DNA from 2 places in the Ralstonia sp. 24A2 genome. Region 2 is predicted to be linked to the other one. Evidence: predicted binding sites of a transcription regulator. Region 2 holds the regulator's gene; the other holds the start of a gene.
The links. The regulator LexA, encoded in region 2, represses DNA repair genes until DNA is damaged. The targets are predictions, from matches to a motif close to ACTGTATNNNNATACAGT.

Region 1 (11,252 bases), on a different contig from region 2:
CACCTTGATTCGCGGTCGTACACATGTGTGCGAGCGGTGTCATCGTTGTATTGCACACCGTTGCACACGCTTTGGGTGGCGGCCTCCGCGATGTGTTTTCTACAGAGTAGACGTAATTTCGACTGCACCCAACATTGACGCGTGATGAAAGCGCATCCCGCCATCTGTGTTTACCGTGACAAGCTCGGTAAGAGGTCGGTTCCCTCGCAGATGCTGTTTTCTTCGCTTGGTGTGTCACGTTTGTGACGTCTCATGCGCAAATCCTTGCACCCACACCACGTTTCGTCGATCCGCGCTTGCCCTATCCACCGATTGGAGGGGGGCCGAGTGAGAGAGAGAAATCTGAGGCCCCGACGTCACGAGCACAGGGAGGCGCGTGTCTTTCGTCACGCAATTGCCATGCCGGAAGGTGATTCGGCGGTCAGTTGAAGCGGGGCAGGAAAACCAGCGGATACCGGTTCAGTGGAAATCGCGGCTGGAGGTGGCCAAGCGCCCCAGAAGTGGCGTCAGATCCACCAGATGCTGAGCGACCAGATGCCGCGTCTCGCGTTCGCATTGCCATTTGCCGTAGACGCCCAGCAACTGGGCGTTCAGCACCTCACGGCGCTGGCGCTCGATCAGACGCGGCCAGAGCACGACATTGATGGTGCCGGTTTCGTCCTCTATAGAGACGAAGATGGTGCCCTTGGCCGTGCCCGGCCGCTGCCGCACCGTGACGATGCCGCAAGCCCGCGCGAGCTGTCCGTTGCGATAGCCCGCCAGCATGGCGGCGGTCACAAAGCGCATGTCGTCAAGCCGGGGCCGCAGCAGGCTGACCGGATGGCGCTGCAATGACAGGCCCAGGCTGCTGTAATCAGCCACCACTTCCTCGCCGATGGGCGGGGCGGGCAGCACAAGCGGCGCCTCTACCGGGCGGGCCTGGCGCAGCAGCGCGTGGTCGTGTCCGGGCTCCTGCAGGGCGAGCGTTTGCCACAACGCTTGTCGGCGATGGCCCGCCAGCGGTTTGAGCGCGTTGGCGGCGGCGAGCACGTTCAGGTCGTGGCGGTCCAGTTCTGCGCGATGCGCCAAGTCGTCCACGCTGGTGAAAGGGGCCTGCGCGCGGGCGGCTTCGATGCGTTCAGCAGCCGGCTTGCGCATGCCGCGAATGCGATTCAAACCGAGGCGGATGTCGGGCTGCTCCGCGCCATCGCCATCCGCACGGGGATGCAGCGTGCTGTCCCATACGCTGGCCGTCACGTCTGCCGGCAGTACACGCACCCGGCTACGCCGCGCTTCCTGCACCAGTTGCGACGGCGAATAGAACCCCATCGGCTGACTGTTGAGCAGCGCGGCAAAGAACGCCGCCGGCTCGTGGCACTTCAGGTAGCTGCTGACGTAGGCCAGCTTGGCGAAACCGGCCGCGTGGCTCTCTGGGAAACCGTATTCGGCAAAGCCCTCCATCTGCTTGCACAACGCTTCGACAAAAGCTCGGTCGTAGCCCTTTTCCTCCACCATCACCTGTACCAGGCGCTCCTGATGCTGCGTGAGGTTCCCCTTGCGCTTCCAGGCTGCCATGTCGCGGCGCAAACGGTCAGCCTCATCCGCGGTGAAATCGCCCGCATCCATGGCGATCTGCATGACCTGTTCCTGGAAGATCGGCACGCCCAGCGTGCGCTTCAATACGCCTTCGACCTCCTTGCCGGGATACGTCACGCAATTGGGATCACCATTGCGCTCCGCTTCACGCCGCTGCAGATACGGATGGACCATGCCCCCCTGGATCGGCCCCGGGCGCACGATGGCCACCTGGATCACCAGGTCGTAATACTTGCGCGGGCGCAGGCGCGGCAGCATCGATTGCTGCGCGCGCGATTCGATCTGGAACACGCCGATGGTCTCGGCACGGCAGATCATGTCGTAGGTTTCTTCGTCGCCCTCCGGCAGGTCTTGCATGGCAAGCTTTTCGGCCGTCTTGTAATACGCACGACGACCAGGCAGCGCATCGACCATATCGAGCGTGCGCCGAATGGCTGTGAGCATGCCCAGCGCCAGCACATCCACCTTCAGCAAGCGCAGCGATTCGAGATCATCCTTGTCCCACTGGATGACGCGGCGGTTCTCCATGGCCGCGTTCTCGATCGGCACCAGGCGTGAGAGCTTGTGCTGCGCGATCACGAACCCGCCCACGTGCTGCGACAGGTGGCGCGGAAAACCACGCAGCTCACCCACCAGTTCAGCCCAGCGCCGCACCAGCGGGGACTCCGGGTCCAACCCCTGCTGACCAGCACGCTCGGCAAACTCCTTACGGCTATCCCACCACGCCTGCCCCTTGGCTACCTGCTCGATGATGCCGAGATCGATGCCGAGCGCGCGTCCAACGTCGCGCAAGGCACTGCGCGTGCGGTACGTGATGAGCGCGGCGGCCAGTGCGGTGCGTGTCACGCCGTATTTCTCGTAGATGTACTGGATGACCTCTTCGCGGCGCTGGTGCTCGAAATCGACGTCGATGTCGGGGGGCTCGCTGCGTGCGCGTGAAAGGAAACGCGCGAACAACGCATTGCCGCTGTCCGGGTTCACCTCGGTGATCCCCAGGCAGTAGCACACCGCAGAGTTGGCCGCTGAGCCACGCCCCTGGCAGAGAATGTCCTTGCTGCGGGCGAACTTCACCACGTCGTAGACGGTCAGGAAGAACGGCTCGTAGCCCAGATCGGCAATCAGATCGAGCTCCATGCTGATCTGCTTGAGCACCTTCTTGGGCGTGCCTTGTGGGTAGCGCCGCTTGGCACCGGCGTGGACCTCGGCGAGCAGGTACTCGGCAGGTGTCATGCCTTCTGGAACGACCTCGCTCGGGTATTCATATTCGATTTCATCGAGCGAGAACTGGCACAGGCCGGCCAACTCCACACTGCGATGCAGGGCACGCTTGCCACGCTCGCCCTGGTAGAGAAACGCAAGCTGCATGCGCGTGCGCATGGCCTGCTCGGCGCTGGGTGACAGCTCCAATCCACACTCGGCAATCGGCTTGGAAAGGCGAATGGCCGTCAGCACATCGTGCAATGGCTTGCGCTGCCGCGTGTGCATCTGCACGCCGCCGGTGGCAACCATCGGCACATCGAGCTGCTCCGAGACTGCTGCCACCGTGCCGCGATGGCGGTCATCCGCATGACGCAGCGGCAACTCCAGCGCAATCGATAGCCGATCGCCAAACACGCGCTGGCACCACAACGCCTGCATGCGTAGTTGTTGCGGGTCGGCGTCATAGTCGGGCAGCAGAATCGCCAGGCAGTCAGGCACGCCGCGCAGGTGGGCCAACTCGCCCTTGGGCGCAGCCAAGTTATCGGCCAGCAGGCGGTATTCCCCTTTGGGCGCTGCCAGCCGCGCGTGCGTGATGACCTCGCTCAGGTTGCCGTAACCCTCGATGTTTTGCGCCAACAGCACCAACTGCAGCCAGGGCTCGCCCTGTCCATTGCGCACGGTAAAGCGGCTGCCGATGATGAGTTTGAAGTCCTCCTCCTTGGCGGTCACGAGGGCACGCGCGGTGCCGGCCACGGAGCATTCGTCGGTCAACGCCAAAGCCTGATAGCCGTATTGCTTGGCACGCTCCACCAGTTCTTTTGGGTGCGACGCGCCCGTCAGGAACGTGAAATTACTGATGCAATGCAGCTCGGCATAGTCAGGCAGGCCGATGGAGGGCGATGTGTCTGTCGCCATGACACGCTTAGCCGAACAGGCCGTGCAGATACCAGCGGGCGTCTTCCTCGCTGGCCGATGACGAAACACGCTCGCGGTAGACCCAGTAGCGCACAGCCTCCTCGCCTTCTGCGATGAAGTAGTCGCGCTTGATGAGGGCGTCGTCCCACCAGCCGGATTCGATGCGCTCGGGCAAGGACACCAGCCGCAGCGGTCCACGGTAGTACGGATAGTGTCGGCGCGTCAGCAGCGGGATGGGTTTCTCCAGCAGCCACAGCGGCCGCTCGGGTTGCTGCGCGTGCCACTGCGCCAGCGCCTGACGTGCGGCGGCGCGGCTGTGCGCGGTGGTGGCGGCGTTCACCTCTACCCAATGGTTGGCGCGCTCGGGGCGATGGTCGGCGCACGGCTGCGGGTGGCGCACGTTGCCCGCCCCTAAACGGGCAATGAGTGTGTCGATTAGGCGAGCCGCATCTTCCGCCCGGCCACCGGGTTCGGGAAACAACGATTCCGTAGGCGGTGCCAGCGGTGTGGCGTCCGTCACCGTCAGGCGCAGCTCAACCACCGGGGCGATCAGCGTGAGCCGGTGCATGCGCTCGTGCAGCACGCGTGACAGGTGCGCCAGCGTGCGAACCGGCTGCGCCAGGGCGATCTCCACCGGCGTGGAAGATGCGGCATCCTCACTGCTTCGGCCGCGCCGGCGTTCGTGCTCAAGCGCGAGCCGACAGGTCTTCGCCCCCAGTTGATGGGCCGATAACCAGCCAACCAGTTGCAACAGCAATTGCTCGGACGCAGCCAATACACCTTCGGCGCTGTCGATACGACCGGGCAGTTCCAGTGGCACATCAAAGCGCAGCGGTGCGGCAAACCATGTGAAGCTCTCATGTCCATCGCCATAGGCCGCGTCGAGCGTATCGACCAGCAGCGGCCCGCAGCGCCGTCGCAGGCCCGCACGTGGCAGCCCACGCAGATCGGCCAGTTGGCGACAACCAAGACCCTCAAGCCAATCCGGACGCGTCAGGCGTACCACGGCATCGATCGACAGTGCGTCTAGCAGGGTCGACATGCGCTTTAGCCGCACGGCCCGTCGTACACCGCCTTGCATTGCTGCGCGACGCCCACGCACCGGTGGCGTGCTCGCCAGCCATGCCGCACCGCGTGCCGTCGGTCCGGCGCCGAGCACAGGAACGGCGCCCAACCGGTACGCGCAATACTTCACCGCTCGGCACAGCGCGCGATGCCCGCCGAACAGGCGCAGGCTCGCCTCCACCTCAAGCAGCACCGTTGCCTCGTCGGCCACATCCAGCGTCACGTGCGGCGTGAATGCCAGCAGCGCCAGCGCCAGCGATTGCATCAGCCGCGCCTCGGCCGCCGGATCACGTTCAAGCTGCACGGCGTGCGGCACCAGCGCCTGCGCCCCCGCCCGGCGCAAGCCCGTGTGCACGCCTTCACGCGCCGCCAGACGGTTGGCTGACACCACGCGCTCCTGCTCCAGCACCACCACCGGCAGGGGCAGCGCGGCGGGGTCAGACCACTGGGGTCGAAGCGCGTCGAGCGGCAGACGGGGCAGATGCACCGCGATCCAGAACGGCATGATCAGAAGCGTCCGACAAAGCATCGAACGCAGAGGAAGACGACAGCGCGGCCAGCAGCGCCGCAGTGGCCGGGTCCATGGTGAATGGCTCGGCAGGCTGCGTGGGCAGCGGACGAACGGAAGCGCGCCCTGCCTGCAGCGGATCCGCCAACGGCAACAGCAGCGGCGTGTCACGCAATGGCCCGCGCCGCTTGTGAAAGAGAATGGACAGCGCATCACCACCCGCCGGCACCAGCCCAAGACGCAGCACCGCCGGTGATGACTCACGCAGCGCCTGTGCCGGCCGGAACACCCAGATAGCGCTCTCGCCTGCTTGTGCCAGCACCTGCAGCCGGCGCAGCGCGCCGGGGCGCGCCTGGTTCAGCCAAATCAGCACGCCGCCAAATGCCTGGCTGCGTACGATCTGCTCGGCTGCCCACAGCAGGTCGGCCGGCTGGTCGGCGCGCACCCAGACAATCTGCTCAGGAGAGAAATCCCAGCCGACCAGCCGCACCGCGTTAGGTAGATAGGGCGGGCCGACCAAGGCAATGCGCCCTGCCCCAGCGCACAGCGTGGACAGTGCCGGACGCAGCAGACGGCACTCACCGATACCAGGCTGGGGGCACAGCAGTTCTGTCAGCCCACCCAGCGGCCAGCCGCCGCCGGGCAATTCGGTGTTCAGTGCGTCGTAACCGGTGGCCAGAACGCGGCCACTGGCCCGGGCCAGGCTGCCTGCACGCCACAGCGCCGGGTGCAGTGTCTCAGGCGCTGGTACTATCCGGGCTCTTTGCGCAGGCAGGCGCGACACACACACCGCCGGCCCAGTGGCGACAGGGTGTTCCGCGACACCTTCAGCGGGAAAAAGAGACGGGGACGGCGCAAACATGGAAAGCGCGGGGGACAAATCGCAAATACTGTATGGATATACAGTATCACAACTTTCGCTCTGCGCTAGCCTGTTTCTAAACGTCCTTGCCGTTGTTCCATCTTGTCGCCCCATCCCGCCTTGCCACCAACGGTGCGCAACCGAACCCACCTGGAGAAAACCGTGTTCACTTGCAAAAACCAGAGCTGCGGCACGCAGTGGGAACCGTCCGAAGTCGTCATCAAGGACGAAGGCCAGGGGCCGCTGTTCCGCTGCACGCTATGCGGCGCACGCAACTACGTCGAGCGCTTCGAGGCCGACGACGGCACGGTCGTCTACGAGCAAATCGAAGGCCGGCCGTTCAATTGAACCGACGCAACAACATGACCACCGAACCGACCGCCACGCCCTTCAGTACCCTGGCACTCGCCCCCGCCGTGCTCGCGAACCTCGCGCAGCTCGGTTACACCGACATGACGCCGATCCAGGCCGCGAGCCTGCCGATCACGCTGGCGGGCCACGACCTGATCGCACAGGCGAAGACCGGCAGCGGCAAGACCGCGGCGTTCTCGCTCCCGCTGCTCACGCGACTCGACGCACGCAGCTTTGACGTGCAGGCGATGGTGCTGTGCCCAACGCGTGAACTCGCTGATCAGGTCACGCAGGAAATCCGCCGCCTCGCGCGCGCCGAAGAGAACGTGAAGGTGCTGACGCTCTGCGGTGGCACCCCGATGCGCCCGCAGGCGGAAAGCCTTGAACACGGTGCACATATCGTCGTCGGCACGCCGGGTCGCATCATGGACCACCTCGAACGCGGCAATCTCGCGCTCGATGCGCTCAAGACACTGGTGCTCGACGAAGCGGACCGGATGCTCGACATGGGCTTCTTCGACGATATCGCGACGGTCGTGCGCCAGTGCCCGACCGACCGGCAGACGCTGCTGTTTTCGGCGACCTACCCGGACGGCATCGCCAAGCTGTGCCGGCAGATCCTGCGCAATCCGAAAGAGGTGAAACTCGAAGAGCGCCACGACGACAGCAAGATCCGCCAGCGCTTCTACGAGGTGACCGACAACAAGCGGCTGCATGCCGTCGGGCTGCTGCTCAAGCACTATCGCCCGGTCAGCACGCTTGCGTTCTGCAACACGAAGCAGCAATGCCGCGACCTGCTCGACGTGCTGCGCGCAGAGGGCATCCATGCGCTGGCGTTGCATGGCGAGCTTGAGCAACGCGAACGCGACCAGGTGTTGATCCAGTTCGCGAACCGAAGCTGCTCGGTGCTGGTTGCGACCGACGTTGCCGCACGCGGGCTCGATATCGCACAACTTGAAGCAGTGATCAACGTCGACGTGACTCCCGACCCCGAAGTGCACGTGCATCGGATCGGCCGCACGGGCCGCGCCGATGAGAACGGCTGGGCGCTGAGCCTTGCGAGCATGGACGAGATGGGCCGTGTCGGCAATATCGAGGAGGTGCTTGGGCGCGAGGTCGAATGGCATCAGCTCGACGAACTCGATACCAGCAACGACGGGCCGCTGCTGCCGCCCATGGAAACGCTGCAGATTCTCGGCGGGCGCAAGGACAAGATCCGTCCCGGCGATGTGCTCGGTGCGCTGACTGGCGACGCTGGTTTTCGCGGCGACCAGATCGGCAAGATCAATGTGACCGAATTCTCGACCTACGTCGCCGTCGAGCGTGGCATCGCGCGCGACGCGCTGCGCAAGCTCAACGGGGGCACGGTGAAGGGCAAGAAGGTCAGGGTTCGATTGATGGACGAATGACGCCGGTGGCTGGTCAGTGCTTGGCCGGCGCCTTGCACAGCCCCTGGTTGTAGAGGATCGCCTTGCTGGTGGATGCGTAGTTGTCGGCGTCGCACGGCGGCAGGAAGCTTGAACTGTCGCCCTGCATGCGCACAGCCACGGTGTCGGACAACGCCGCCAGGCACTGTTGGTTGTCGCCACGATGGTATTCCGTCACGGCCAGGTCGCTACGCGCCTTGTCGCGCTCGATCCAATCCATGAAGGTGTCGCATTCGGAGAGCAGTGCGCGCAGCGTTGTGCGGGCGCCGTCATAGTCCTTGGCAGCGTATTGCTTATGCGCTTGGCCGATGCGGACCGTACGTTGGCGATCGGTGCACGCAGCGGGTGGGCGGCGATACTCGCCATCGAACCCGGCACGCATGCCGCAAAAATCACGACAGGCGTCCTGCGTGGCAGACGTATCGAGCTTGAGCACGCCGTTGCCGCCCGACACCGCGATGCGGCATGCATCGGCTACGCCGGTGCGGCCCTTGAACGTCCCGCTGACGGCGCACGTATGGCAGTTCGCACCCATCGTTTCGATGTTGAAGCCGCTACCCTTGACCGACATCGCGCCATGGGCGCTGCCGCCTTCCACATAGACGTATTCGCCGGGCTCAACCGCTGGGCCAGCCGCCACGGCCAGTACGCTAGCCGACAAGCCCAGGATTGCCACCGCGCGCCGCATCCACATTCCGAGTGTCATGCTGTTCGTGTCCAGGTTCGGGGAGACGGACTGCCTCCCGCACGGGCGACATTCTCGCGGCAGCGCACATGACGGCGCAACCGCCGCGCGATGAACGATTGTGCCGGCTCAACTCAGATATGCAGCATCGCCATCACCGCCAGCACACCACCCAGCCCACCCACACCGTACGAGATCACCTGCAGCCAGCGCCGACGCGACAGCAGCGTGATCGCCGCCAGCGCAATCGACACCTGCATGGCCACCACCGCCTGCGCCCACCGGTGGTGATGGTGCACGGCGCGCTCGCTGGCTTCGTCCGCTTCCTTGGCCAGGCGCTCCTGGTCTTCGGCCTGGCGGCGGATGTCTTCCTTCTCGGTGGCGTAGCGCTGGGCTTCGCGCTTGGCGGCCGCCTGGTCGGCGCCGGGCAGTTGCGCGGTCAATTCCGCAATCGCCTGCTTCTGGCCCTTGGCTTGGTAGTAGGCCCAGCGGTTGGCGGCTTCCGTCTTGTGGATGGCCGCTTCATTCTTGGCCAGCAGCGCTTCGTTTTGCGTGGCACCGCCCTGGTAGCCGAAGATGGCACCGGCCGTCGACAGAATGGCCGTCATGACAGCGATGCGGCCGGCAAAGCTGTCTGCGTGGCCGGTTTCTGCGGCATGCTCCAGCACATGGTCGTGCGCGCCGTGCACGTGAAATCCTTCAGACATCGTGGCTCCCCATTTTGGTTTTGTGTGGTCATGCGCCCCGTCAGGCGCGGACCTCACAATGCATGGACTTGTGTGGAAACGCAACGCCCGCTGGTGCATGTATCCAACGGCATGGGCCGCCCTTCCCTAAGCTGGCGTGCTTTAAAAAAGCCGGCCAATCTCTCGGGGGATTTCCGAGTGAAAAACAGAGCGTTGAACCCGTCAGTCTGATCCGTATAATCGCGCAGCGATGCGAACGGGGACCGATATCAAATCGGCTATCGCATTGTTAATAAAACAAAACAATACGCGCGAGTCAGATCCATGGATACCAACCACAAACCTTCGGCACCTTCGCCTGAAGAGGAACATCACCCCGCCATCGTCCGCGTGGCTGACGCCACCATCCGCGATGCCAACACGCTGCTGCATTCCAGCGGCGGCATGGTTTTCGGCCGCGGCATGATCGGCACCGTCCTGGCGCTGGTGCTGGGTTTCCTCTGCCTGCTGGGCGTGCTGGCGTTTCACTTTCCGCAGTACATGACCACGCCGGAATTGCGGCGTGCGTACTCGGTTGATGTGATTCGGCAGATCCTGTTTGTCTCGCTGCTGATTTCGGGTGGCCTGTCGCTGGCGAATATCGTGCTGGATAACCGCCGCCGCCTGAACTGCCTGGCGTTTGTGTTCGTGGTGATTGCAGTGGCATTGGGCGGTTCGCGCGTGCCGGTGGGCGATTTCCCTGACCATACGCCGTATATCGGCATGGATTGGTTCATTCTCGACCTGCTCGGCTCCACCGCCATTTTCGTGTTGCTCGAAAAGCTGTTCCCGCTCTACAAGAAGCAGCCGGTGTTCCGCGCCGAGTGGCAGACCGACATGGCGCACTTCGCGGTCAACCATTTCATCGTGGGCCTGGTGCTGCTGGTAGTGAACTTCCTGATCCACCGCGTGTTCGGGTGGATGGTCCACGCAGATTTCCAGCAGATGGTGCAGCATATCTGGTTCATTCCGCAGTTGCTGCTGTGCATGCTGGTGGCCGACCTGATGGAGTACGTCACGCACCGTGCGTATCACGAGGTGCCTTTCCTGTGGCGCTTCCATGCCGTGCATCACAGCGTGAAGACGATGGACTGGCTGGCTGGTTCGCGTCAGCACATTCTCGAGTTGATCGTCACGCGTGTGGCCGTGCTGGGGCCGCTGTTCGTTCTCGGCTTTGACAAAGCCGTGGTGGATGTCTACATCATCATCGTGGGCTTCCAGGCGGTGTTCAATCATGCCAACGTGCACCTGCCGTGGGGGCCACTGAAGTACATTTTCGTGACGCCGGACTTCCACCACTGGCACCACTCATCGGAAGACGAGGCCATCGACAAGAACTACGCCGCGCACTTTGCGTTCATCGACTATATGTTTGGCACGGCGGTGAAATCGAAGAAGGCCTTCCCGGAAAAATATGGCGTGGTGGGCGACTACATGCCTGACGGCTTCATCAACCAGCAGCGCTTTCCGTTCCGTCGTCAGCAGGACTGAGTCGAGGACACTCCATCATCATGCCGATCGCCCCCGCTGCGCTGCGTCTCATCCACCGGCTCGGTCTCGAACCGCACCCGGAAGGCGGCTTCTACCGCGAGACCTATCGCAGCGAGGAACGCATCCAGCGCGGCGTCCCTGCCGTCGAACGTGCGGCTGCGACCGCGATCTACTACCTGCTGGCGGATGATGCATACTCCGCCTGGCATCGGATCCAGTCGGACGAGCTCTGGCATTTCCATACGGGCGATGCGTTAGACGTGCATGTGTTGGAAGACGGCGGTACGGTGCGCACGCATCGCCTGGGCCACGCGGCCAACGACGAAATGGCGGTGTACCAGGCGATGGTGCCGGCGGGCCGCTGGTTTGCTGCCGAACGTGTTGCCGGTGCGCACGGTTACACGCTGGTTGGCTGCACGGTCGCGCCGGGTTTCGAATTCAGTGAATT
Region 2 (11,252 bases):
CAGAATCACGTCAGCATCCTGTTCGATAGCGCCGGATTCACGCAAGTCCGACATCACCGGGCGCTTGTTCGGGCGCTGTTCCAGGCTTCGGTTCAGCTGCGACAGCGCAATCACGGGGCAATTCAGTTCTTTCGCCAAGCCCTTGAGCGAGCGCGAAATTTCTGAGATTTCGGTCGCGCGGTTTTCACCACCGCCCGAACCCGACATCAGCTGCAGGTAATCGATGACGATCAGGCCCAGCTGCCCGCATTGACGTGCCAGCCGGCGCGAGCGTGCACGCAACTCCATGGGGTTCAACGCGGGCGTCTCGTCGATGAAGAGCTGCGCGTCGTTCATCTTCTGAATGGCGTGCGTCAGGCGCGGCCAGTCTTCGTCGAGCAGACGGCCCGTACGCAAACGGTGCTGGTCCAGCCGACCGACTGAACCCAGCATACGCATGGCAAGCTGCGTGCCCGCCATTTCCATCGAGAACACCGCCACTGGCAGGCCCTGCTCCACTGCAACGTGCTCACCAATGTTCAGCGAGAACGCGGTCTTACCCATCGACGGGCGGCCAGCCACGATGATCAGGTCCCCGCCCTGCATGCCGCTGGTCATGCGGTCGAGGTCGACGAAGCCCGTCGGCACGCCGGTGATGTCGCTCTGGTTATCGCGGTGGTACAGCTCGTCGATACGCTCGACCACCTGCGTCAGCAGCGGCTGGATTTCCAGGAAGCCCTTCTGCCCGCGCGAGCCCTCTTCGGCAATCGCGAACACCTTGGATTCAGCCTCATCCAGCAGTTGGCGCACGTCGCGGCCCTGCGGGTTGAAGGCGCCGGCAGAAATCTCATCGGCAATCGTTACCAGTTGGCGCAGCACGCCACGGTCACGGACGATTTCGGCATAGCGGCGGATGTTGGCCGCGCTCGGCGTGTTCTGCGCCAGTGCGTTCAGGTAGGCCAGGCCACCCACCTCTTCCGCCTTGCCCGCCGCCTGCAGCTGCTCATACACCGTGATCACGTCGGCCGGCTTGGCCTGTGAGATCAGTTTGCCGATGTTGTGGAAGATCAGCCGGTGATCGTAGCGGTAGAAATCGTGCTCGTTGATGAAGTCGGCGATGCGATCCCACGCGGCGTTATCCAGCAGCAAGCCCCCGAGCACCGATTGTTCGGCCTCGATGGAATGCGGGGGCACCTTGAGGGAATCGAGCTGGGGATCGGAGGGCGCGTTCATGGCGGGATTATAGCGGCGCTGCTCGGTCTTCAATCTGAACCCCTGACACAAATGACAACAAAAAAGGCAGAGACTTTCGTCCCTGCCTTCTTGACTCGCTCCAGCCGGTTACCCGGGCGTCGCGAGATGCAGCGTACGTGCTTAGACAGTCTCGCCTTGCACCGACACGTTCACGTCGACGGCCACATCGGTGTGCAGCGACACGACGACCGCGTGGTCGCCCGTGGTCTTCAGCGGGCCGTTCGGCAGACGCACTTGCGCCTTCTCGACCTTGAAGCCTTGCGCAACCAGTGCGTCAGCGATGTCGTGGTTGGTGACGGAGCCGAACAGGCGACCATCCACACCAGCCTTTTGCGACAGTTGCAGCGTCAGGCCGTTCAGCTTTTCGCCTTCGGCTTGTGCAGCGGCCAGCTTTTCAGCGGCCAGCTTTTCCAGCTCAGCGCGGCGAGCTTCGAATTCCTTGATCGCCGAAGCCGTAGCACGGCGTGCTTGCTTTTGCGGGATCAGGAAGTTACGGGCGTAGCCGTCCTTCACACGCACCACGTCGCCCAGGTTACCCAGGTTGATGACTTTTTCCAGCAGAATGACTTGCATCGTTTTTCTCCTTATCCGCGCCGATTACTTCTTGTGCTGATCGGTGTACGGCATCAGCGCGAGGAAACGCGCGCGCTTGATGGCCGTATCGAGCTGGCGCTGATAAATCGCGCGCGTGCCGGTCAGGCGGGCCGGAGTGATCTTGCCGTTCTCGCCGATGAAGTCCTTGAGCGTTTCGACGTCCTTGTAGTCGATTTGCTCAACGCCTGCCACGGTGAAGCGGCAGAACTTCTTACGCTTGAACAGCGGGTTTTGCTGCGTGAAGCGCTTCTTGTTCTTCGCGTCGCGCTGCTTCTTGTTCATGAATGCCATGATTCAATCCTTTACGAATACGTTACATCCGGAGATGTGAAAGACCAGTGCCTTGCTGCTGCGGTGCTTGCGAGCCAGGAATCCGACGCAATCCAGGACGGTGCCCGGTGCGATGCGGTCCAGAACGGAGGCCATCTTGCCGGCACCCAGCGCTTCGATCGAAAACTCGACCTGTCGCGCCGTATGCGCTTCCATCGCCTGCCCGCTGTAGGTCAGCAAGCAATTGACGATGGGCACACCGGCTGGGGTGTATCGCATCACCTCGCGCTCGACCAGTGTGGCGACGAGCTGCAGGCGGTTGATGGCGTTGTCCCCGGGGTTTCCGTTCATGCTCGCGGCGCGTGATCAAACAGTCGCCGCACCGCGCGGCATCAGGCGGCCTGTTCGGTCTGAGCGGCGGCCTTCTTGGCCTCTTCGCGTGCCACTTCCTTCATCATCGGCGACGGAGCCGTTTCAGCCTTCTTGGTCTGAACGATGAGGTGACGCAGCACAGCGTCGTTGAACTTGAACGCGTGTTCGAGCTCAGCCAGGGTTTCCTTGCCGCACTCGATGTTCATGCACACGTAGTGAGCCTTGGCCAGCTTCTGGATCATGTAGGCCAGTTGACGACGGCCCCAATCCTCGACGCGATGCACTTGGCCGCCTTGCGTGGTGACCGTGCTCTTGTAGCGCTCGATCATCGCGGGCACTTGCTCGCTCTGGTCCGGATGGACGATGAATACGATTTCGTAATGACGCATTGACGTTCCTTATGGATAAAGCTGCCCGGGCGTCACACCCCGGTGCAGCAAGGTTGAATAGCCTGCCATTATACGCAGACTCAGCCGAAATTTTCAATATTGATCAATGACTTGCTGCAGGGAGGCAGTTTCTGCCTGAGCACGCCCGGCCGCGATGAGCAGCATCAGGAGCACGCGCGCCTTATACGGATTGAGCGTGCCCGTTGAGGCCCAGCCCTGCCCACCAGGTTGCGCCGGCACGACGCCCGCGCCCGTACGTGTGGAACGCAGCACAAAAACACCTTGCTGGCTGGCGCGCTCAAGCGCCACCTCCAGATTCGTGTGGATAGAGCCTGCGCCGGTGGCCGCAATCACCAACCCCTTCACACCGGCCGCGACCAGCGTATCGACCAGCCGAGCATCCGGTTGCGCATAGCTCGCCAGCACTTCCACCCACGGCCATTGACCCGCCGACGGCATCGGCAGCGCATCGGCCGAAGCCGGGCGCTGCGTCGCACGCGAGAACTGCACCTGCGTGTCCAACACGAAACCTACTGGCCCCCCCTCTGGCGAGACAAACGCCTCCACCGCGTAGGTATGCCCCTTCTGCACATCACGCGCTGCGTGCACGCGCTGGTTGAGCGCTACCAGCACACTCCGCCCACGCGAGGCCGGATGGGCCGCCAGACGCACAGCGTTCAGCAGGTTCAGCGGGCCATCCGCAGACAGCGATGTCGACGGCCGCATCGCCGCAGTCACAACAATGGGCGTGTCGCCCTGCTGCGTCAGGTGCAGCAGCATGGCAGTCTCTTCGAGCGTATCGGTGCCGTGCGTGATGACCACGCCATCCACGCGCTCAACGTCGATCCAGTGGCGGATCCGCGCGACCAGCTTTTCCCACACGTCGAAGGTCACGTCCTTGCTGTCGATCTGCGCGACCTGTTCAGCACGCACGTTGGCGATGCGCTCCAAGCCAAGCTTGCTGGCAGCGAGCAGTTGGTCGATGGGCACGGCGCCCGCACGGTAGCGGGCAGCGGAGCCGGCATCATCGGCAGACCCGGCGATCGTGCCGCCGGTGGCGAGGATGGCAATGGTAGGCAAGGACATCGTTGCAGACATGCGTGGTGGGCAAGGCGCGCATTGTATCCGCGCGCCCCGCCTTTGCCGACGCGGGATTGCCCTTGGGCGAGCGCCAAAGCAAAACACCGGCACACAGGCCGGCGTTTGCAGCAAAAGCAGCGTCGCTTACTTCTCGACGAAGGCGCGCTCGATCACGTAGTCACCGGCTTCGCCCATGCGCGGGGAAATCTTGAAGCCGCGCGCGTCGAGCAGCTTGCAGGTGTCTTCCAGCATGGCCGGGCTGCCGCAGATCATGGCGCGATCCACGGCCGGGTCCATCGGTGGCAGACCGATGTCGGCGGACAGCTTGCCGTTGTCCACCAGATCGGTCAGGCGACCCATGTTGCGGAACGGCTCACGCGTGACAGTCGGGTAATAGATCAGCTTCTCACGCACCTGGTCGCCGAAGAATTCGTTGTTCGGCAGTTCGCTGGTGATGAAGTCGGCATAAGCCAGCTCGCTCACCTGGCGCACGCCGTGCAGCAGTACGACCTTTTCGAAGCGCTCATAGGTGTCCGGGTCCTGGATGATGCTCATGAACGGCGCCAGACCGGTGCCGGTGCCGAACAGGTAGAGGTTCTTGCCGGGCAGCAGATCGTCCAGCACAAGCGTACCGACCGGCTTCTTGCTCACCAGCAGTTTGTCGCCCACCTTCAGGTGCTGAAGGCGCGAGGTGAGCGGGCCGTTCTGCACCTTGATGCTGAAGAACTCCAGATGCTCTTCATAGTTGGGGCTGGCGATACTGTAGGCGCGCATCAGCGGCTTGCCCTCGACTTCCAGACCGATCATGACGAAATGGCCGTTGTGGAAGCGCAGCGCCTGGTCGCGCGTGGTCTTGAAGCTGAACAGCGAGTCGTTCCAGTGATGGACGCTCAGAACGGTCTCTTGATTGAAAGCGGACATGGTGACGTTCGGGCCAGCCCAGGGAGGCTTTATGGCAGTGCAAAATCGGTCAAGGCCTTGATTTTATGCGATTCCCCTTAGCCGCGCCTGTATGGATTGCGCATAAGCTTCTAACCAGCCGCATAGGTTTTGACGTGGATCAGAGGTAACGGCGCGCTCATGCAACACGTCACAACAAAATCACTTGCGCTTCCCGCGTCACTGTATAAAATCACAGCACCTGTTCAGATATACAGTACTCCATGGCCACCCTCACCCCCCGCCAGCAGCAGATCTACGACCTGATCCGCCAGACGATCCAGCGCACCGGCTTTCCGCCCACCCGCGCCGAGATCGCCGCGGAGTTCGGTTTCTCGTCGGCCAATGCCGCCGAAGAACACCTGCGGGCACTGGCGCGCAAGGGGGTGATCGAACTGACGCCCGGTGCTTCGCGTGGCATCCGGCTGCGGGCGACGGGCGCAGATGCGAGCCACCACCAGTTCTCGCTACCGTCGATGGGGTTGATGCAGTTGACGCTGCCGCTGGTTGGCCGCGTGGCCGCGGGCAGCCCGATCCTGGCCGCCGAACATATTGATCGGCAATACCAGGTCGATCCGTCGCTGTTCTCTGCCCAGCCCGACTTTCTGCTGAAGGTGCGCGGCATGAGCATGCGCGACGCCGGCATCCTGGATGGCGACTTGCTGGCCGTGCAACGCGCCACCGAAGCCGCCAACGGCAAGATCGTCGTCGCACGCCTGGGCGACGACGTCACGGTCAAGCGCTTCCAGCGTAAGGGCCGCCATGTTGAGCTGATTGCTGAGAACCCGGATTTCGAGCCAATCCACGTCGATCTGGATCGCGATGAGTTCCACCTGGAAGGATTGGCTGTCGGCCTGATCCGGCCAGCTGCCCCGTAAGTCTAAGGCGCACGCGCGCCACTTCCTTTGCCGTTTTGTCCTACCCGGAGGTGAGCCGCTGGCTCGCCGGGGCGGCGTCTTGCCGTCCGTTTTTTCACCCGAACCCACGAGGTCTGCCATGCGACTCGGATCGATGTCTTCCCGCCGCCCGGTGCATCCGGTGCCCTTCCGCCAAACCCAGGGCGTGCGCATCTATCAGGGGGAGCAACGCCGCACGATGGTCGGCAGCATGGCCGCGATCTGCCGCATGCTGGACGCCATTCCGGCAGCAGCGCGCCCGGCGGGCGCCGAACGTTGTTGACGCCAATGCATCACGTTGCAGCACCGATCAGGGCAATCCCCAATGCTGCCGCCGCAACTGATTTCATACACTGGCCGGGCCCTGAGGACAGGGCTTTCTTCAACTGATTTTCGGCCCGCCATTTGTGCGGGCTGTTTTTTCAGTCCGCATGTTGATGCAGCGCCACATTCGCGAATGTTTCGCTGGCAAAACGGACGTTTACCCGGATTTTGTTTGGCGTGCGTGACAGTAGTATTGCTAGTGCCCTCAGGGGCAATTGAGATCGCTGAATTCGAAGCCCGCTGACTGCGGGCTTTTTTTTTTGCGCTACACCGCCGGCCAACGCTAAACGCTGCCCGCCTTCTCCACTACGAGAATCCGCGCCGCACCACGCGGATGTGCCACATGCTCGCAGCCGATACCTGCAAAGAAGATGTCGCCCGGCTCCAGCACTGCAACCTTCTCCTCGTCGGCTTCTCGATAGTGCATATCGACGGCACCGTCGAGCACCACGAAGACCTCCTCGCCATCGTTCACATGCCAGCGGTAAGGCTGATCAGCCCAATGCAGGCGCGTCGTGATGCCACCCATGTTGGCAATGTCGAGCGCGCCCCAAGCACGCTCTGCTGTGAACGACTTGGCGCGGATGATCTTCATGGCGATCGTGCGACAGTTACTGCATCGACGGTAGGTTGCCGATGCGCACCAGCATCTCGGTGAACATCTGCATGTCCAAGTCGAGATCCGGCACTTCCTTGTACTCGTTGGCGTTGTGCGCGGTGTACTTCTTGCCGGGCATGGCCGGGCCGAAATTGATGGCATTCGGCATCAGCTTGGCGGTCGTGCTGCCAGCAGTCGGCACGGGCTTGGCGTCCAGGCCCGTCGTGTCGCCGTAGATGTTAAGCAGCGTCGACAGCCAGGCGCCCTTCGGATCGCGCGCCATCCAGTTGCCCTGGTCGTAGTTGATTTCCAGCGCGACGTGGTTGGCGTTGGCCCACGCGTTGATCTTGCCAGCGATCTCGCCGCGCAGCGCGTCGGGTGTCTTGCCACGCGGCATGCGCACGTTGGCAGTCACCTCCACGCGGCCGTTCTTGTCACCGATCACGGTAGGCGAGATGGTGAGCGGGCCCATGAAATCGTCCTTGTAGGCGACGCCGATAGTGTTGCCCAGGTAGTCGGTGCCGTAGAGGTCGGTCAGGTAGCGCACGGCATGGGCGTAGGCATTGTCGGCCAGGCCCAGATCCGCCGCGCGCAGGAACAGCGCCAGGCGCGGTAGCGGATTCACGCCCTCTTCCGGGCGCGAGCCGTGCGCCGAGGTACCAGTAACCTTCACGACGATGCTGTCTGCGTTGCGCGTGATGTCGATCGAGAACTTGCCCTGCGCTGCCAGGCTACTCACAAAGGCATCGCGCTTGGCTTCAAGCGCGGCGGCAGCCACGCCCAGATCACCACCCTTGAGCGTGGCGGTCGCCGTCTGCGGGACAGAACTGGCCGACGCCGCACCCGTCATCGAAGCAATGGCCGTGCGGGATGCATCGCCAGCCTGCGCGGGGAAGAACACCTTCAATGCGCCCGTGCCCTTCTCGGCCACCACGGCCGGGTACTTGCTGTCGAGCACGATGTTGTACGCGGGCAATTGCGTACGCTCGCGGTAGTACTTCATGCCATCGCCGCCGGTTTCTTCGGTGGTCTCGATCATCAGGCGGATCGTGCGTGCGAGCGGCACGCCGCTGTCCTTGACCGTCTTCATGGCGTACAGCGCGGCGGCGATCGAACCCTTATCGTCAATGGTGCCGCGGCCGTACAGCAGGTTGCCGACGCGCGTGACCTTGAACGGATCGAGCTTGGTGCCGTCGCCGAGCACCCATTCCTCAGCCTTGGCGGGCACGACGTCGGCATGCGTCAGGATGCCGAATTCGTCCGAGCCGGTACCAGGCAGCGTGACTTCAAACACGCGGTTGTCGACGTTGCGGTACGTCAGGCCAAAGTCATGCGCCATGCCCTCGACCAGCTTGCCGAACGCCACGATGGCGGGGTTTTCGTATTGCGGAATCTTGTCGTCGCGCACCGTGGGCAGCGCGACCATCTTTTCGATCGAGCCGATCACGGCCTGCTGGTTGTGCAGACGGTTGTACACGCCGAGCAGGCGGCCGATGTTGACGAGATCGTCGCCCGTCAGCGCAGCCCTCTTCTGATACGCGGCAATGCTGCCTGCAACCTGCGGATCCGCCTTGGCAGCGGCAGCCAGGAAGCTGTTCAGATCAGCCGAAGCCTTGGATTGCTCGGCCGCAACCAGCGCGTCGAGTTGAGGTTTCTGGAGCGTGGCAGCGAAGGCGCCGGCGCCAAACGCGAGCGACAAAGCGACCGTCAGCGAGGACAGACCCATATGGACAGTGCGGGCAGTGCGTTGCATTGAAACGTTTCCGAGAAAGGCGAAGGCGCCATCATAGGGGCGATGCCTGACGCGCGCATTGTGCAGCGCCGCAACCCTGACTGCTCGGGCCATGCAGCGATGCGCGTTATGCTTGAATCTTTCCCAGGAGGCTCGCCACATGGAACCGTGTCTGGACACCGCCCCCACGCTGCTCGACGTACTGGAGGAGCTGCGTAAGCGCGAACCCATCTTCCATCGCCCCGAATTCGGCACGCGCCGCGAAGATTTCGAGCGCATGACTACGGAGGATTTCTGGGAAGTCGGCGCCTCAGGCCAGCGCTACAGCCGCAGCTACGTGCTCGGCGTGCTGGATGCCCGCCATGGACACATCGGGGAGGAGTTCTGGCAAACGCGGGACTTCCGCTGCCAGGAGATCGCGCCGAACAACTACCTGCTGACGTACACGCTGGTGCAATCGAACCGCACGACGCGCCGGTCAACACTTTGGCGACGCACGGTGGATGGCTGGAAGGTCGTGTACCACCAGGGCACGGTAGTCGCAGACGCCTGAACGCAAAAAAGCCCGCAAAAAGCGGGCTTTTCTACAAATCTTTGGGGTGACCGATGGGATTCGAACCCACGACAACCAGAATCACAATCTGGGACTCTACCAACTGAGCTACGGCCACCATTGCACAACCAGTCAGAGCTGACTGATTCGCGAAAAACGAGATTATACGGGTATTCTTTCGGTGTGACTAGGGGGTGGTGCAATTTATGCTGCGACCGCCTCCTCGCCCGACTCTTCACCCCGCCGCAAGTGCGTGCGCGCCTCATCAAACAACGCATGTGCACCTGCCAGCGTCTTGACGCGACCAAGCGCCTTGGAGTCCGACAGCACACGCCGCCAGCCGCGCGCACCCGCCACACCGCGATATAGCCCCAGCATGTGCCGCACCGCCGCGCCGGCATAACCACCCCGCTCCACCCAGCGGCCGACGTAGGCAATCATGGCGTCCTCGATCTCGGCGCGCGTGAGGGCTTGCGTGCCCGCGTCGTAATAACGCGCGTCAAACGCGGCCATCAGATGCGGATGGTGATACGCCTCGCGGCCGATCATCACGCCGTCGATGTGCGCGAGATGCGAGTCGATCTGCTCCAGCGTCTGTACGCCGCCATTGAGCAGGATCTCCAGATGCGGGAAATCGCGCTTGAGTTGATAGACGACCTCATAGCGCAGCGGCGGAATCTCGCGGTTTTCCTTCGGGCTCAAGCCTTTGAGGATGGCATTGCGCGCGTGGACGATGAACGTCTCGCAACCGGCCTCGGCGATGGTGCCGACGAAATCGCGCACGAAATCGTAGGTTTCAATCGTATCGATGCCAATGCGGTGCTTGACCGTGACGGGAATCGACACGGCGTCACGCATCGCCTTGACCCCTTCGGCCACCAGCTTGGGCTCGGCCATCAGGCACGCGCCGAACGCACCACGCTGCACGCGCTCGGATGGGCAACCGCAATTGAGGTTGATTTCCTTGTAACCCCATTGCTGGCCGAGGCGTGCGGCCTGGGCCAAGTCGCCAGGTTCGCTGCCGCCCAACTGCAGCGCGACCGGGTGCTCGACCTCGTCGAAATCGAGGTGGCGCGGCACGTCGCCGTGCAGCAGCGCGCCGGTGGTCACCATTTCCGTATAGAGCCAGGTGTGGCGCGAGATCTGGCGATGAAAAAAACGACAATGGCGATCCGTCCAGTCCATCATGGGTGCGACGGACAGGCGGCGCGGGTTCGGTGTGGGGCGTTCAGCAGTCACAGCACAATCAACAGTTCAATTCAGGCGCGCAGTTTACCGGCTTCTAGTCCGACAACCCCAGCAGCGGATGCTGCTCGCGGCGCCACGGCGAGACAAAGAACGCGGCCACTTCGTCATCGCGCACAGTGTCGATGCTCGCATGCTTCCACTTGGGCGAATGATCCTTGTCGACGGCGAGTGCGCGAATGCCTTCGATACCGTCACCCTCGGCAAATACGTGCGTCATCATGTCCAATTCGCGACGCAGTTCGTCGGCCAGCGTGGCGTGGCGGCCACGGCGGATCAGCTCCAGCGTCACAGCCATCATCAGCGGCGAGCGTTTGGCCATGTGTGCGGCGGTCTGCGCGGCCCACTCGGCGTCGGTGCTTGCGGCCAGATCGGCCAGGATTGCGGGAACGGTAGCCCGGCCAAAACAGGCATCGATCGCGGCGCGATGCAGGCCAACGACAGCCTTGGCGGCGTCCGGCTCAGTCGCAGCTTCGGTAAAACACGTAGCGATCTGCGCTGCGCTGCTCCAATTGCCATCACGCAAGCGCTGCACGATGGCAGCCAACGCCTCGGTCGTGACGTGGCAATCCGCCAAGCCAACCGACAGCGCATCCGCCGCTTCGATCATCTGCCCGGTCACGCCCAGGTATTCGCCCACGTGGCCCGGCACGCGTGCCAGGAACCAGCCGCCGCCCACATCCGGGAACAGGCCGATGTTCGTTTCGGGCATGGCCATCTTTGTGCGCTCGGTCACCACACGCAGCGATGCGCCCTGCGAGATGCCCATGCCGCCGCCCATGACGACGCCATCCATCAACGCGATGTAGGGCTTGGCGTAGCTGAAGATCAGGTGGTTGAGGCGGTACTCCTCGGTGAAGAAGGTGACGAGCTGCGGGTCACCCGCCGTGGCGGCGCGATGGAAGAAGCGGATGTCGCCGCCCGCGCACAGGGCCTTGCCGCCCTCGCCGCGCAGGATGACCGCGTGGACTTCTGGATCATGCTGCCAGGCCATCAGCGCATGCGACATCGCGCGGATCATCTCCAG

Region 1: a site for LexA is predicted at 6,153-6,170, ahead of imuA (translesion DNA synthesis-associated protein ImuA). Genes of this name have one in related genera too.

What each region holds. Positions count from the first base shown of each region.
Region 1 is NZ_JBPVZD010000003.1:1,684,120-1,695,371, reverse strand. It holds gene ACS13N_RS25220 (error-prone DNA polymerase) at 460-3,690, opposite strand; gene ACS13N_RS25215 (Y-family DNA polymerase) at 3,698-5,260, opposite strand; gene imuA (translesion DNA synthesis-associated protein ImuA) at 5,193-6,125, opposite strand; gene ACS13N_RS25205 (hypothetical protein) at 6,288-6,473, shown strand; gene dbpA (ATP-dependent RNA helicase DbpA) at 6,488-7,885, shown strand; gene ACS13N_RS25195 (hypothetical protein) at 7,899-8,591, opposite strand; gene ACS13N_RS25190 (DUF4337 domain-containing protein) at 8,723-9,295, opposite strand; gene ACS13N_RS25185 (sterol desaturase family protein) at 9,599-10,804, shown strand; gene ACS13N_RS25180 (cupin domain-containing protein) at 10,825-11,252, shown strand, end outside.
Region 2 is NZ_JBPVZD010000002.1:2,061,491-2,072,742, reverse strand. It holds gene ACS13N_RS14565 (replicative DNA helicase) at 1-1,212, opposite strand, end outside; gene rplI (50S ribosomal protein L9) at 1,354-1,806, opposite strand; gene rpsR (30S ribosomal protein S18) at 1,831-2,118, opposite strand; gene priB (primosomal replication protein N) at 2,122-2,448, opposite strand; gene rpsF (30S ribosomal protein S6) at 2,490-2,858, opposite strand; gene ACS13N_RS14540 (asparaginase) at 2,952-3,944, opposite strand; gene ACS13N_RS14535 (ferredoxin--NADP reductase) at 4,083-4,859, opposite strand; gene lexA (transcriptional repressor LexA) at 5,102-5,755, shown strand; gene ACS13N_RS14525 (hypothetical protein) at 5,874-6,056, shown strand; gene ACS13N_RS14520 (cupin) at 6,381-6,692, opposite strand; gene ACS13N_RS14515 (dipeptidase) at 6,709-8,448, opposite strand; gene ACS13N_RS14510 (DUF4440 domain-containing protein) at 8,588-8,980, shown strand; tRNA gene ACS13N_RS14505 (tRNA-His) at 9,023-9,098, opposite strand; gene dusA (tRNA dihydrouridine(20/20a) synthase DusA) at 9,185-10,219, opposite strand; gene ACS13N_RS14495 (enoyl-CoA hydratase/isomerase family protein) at 10,263-11,252, opposite strand, start outside.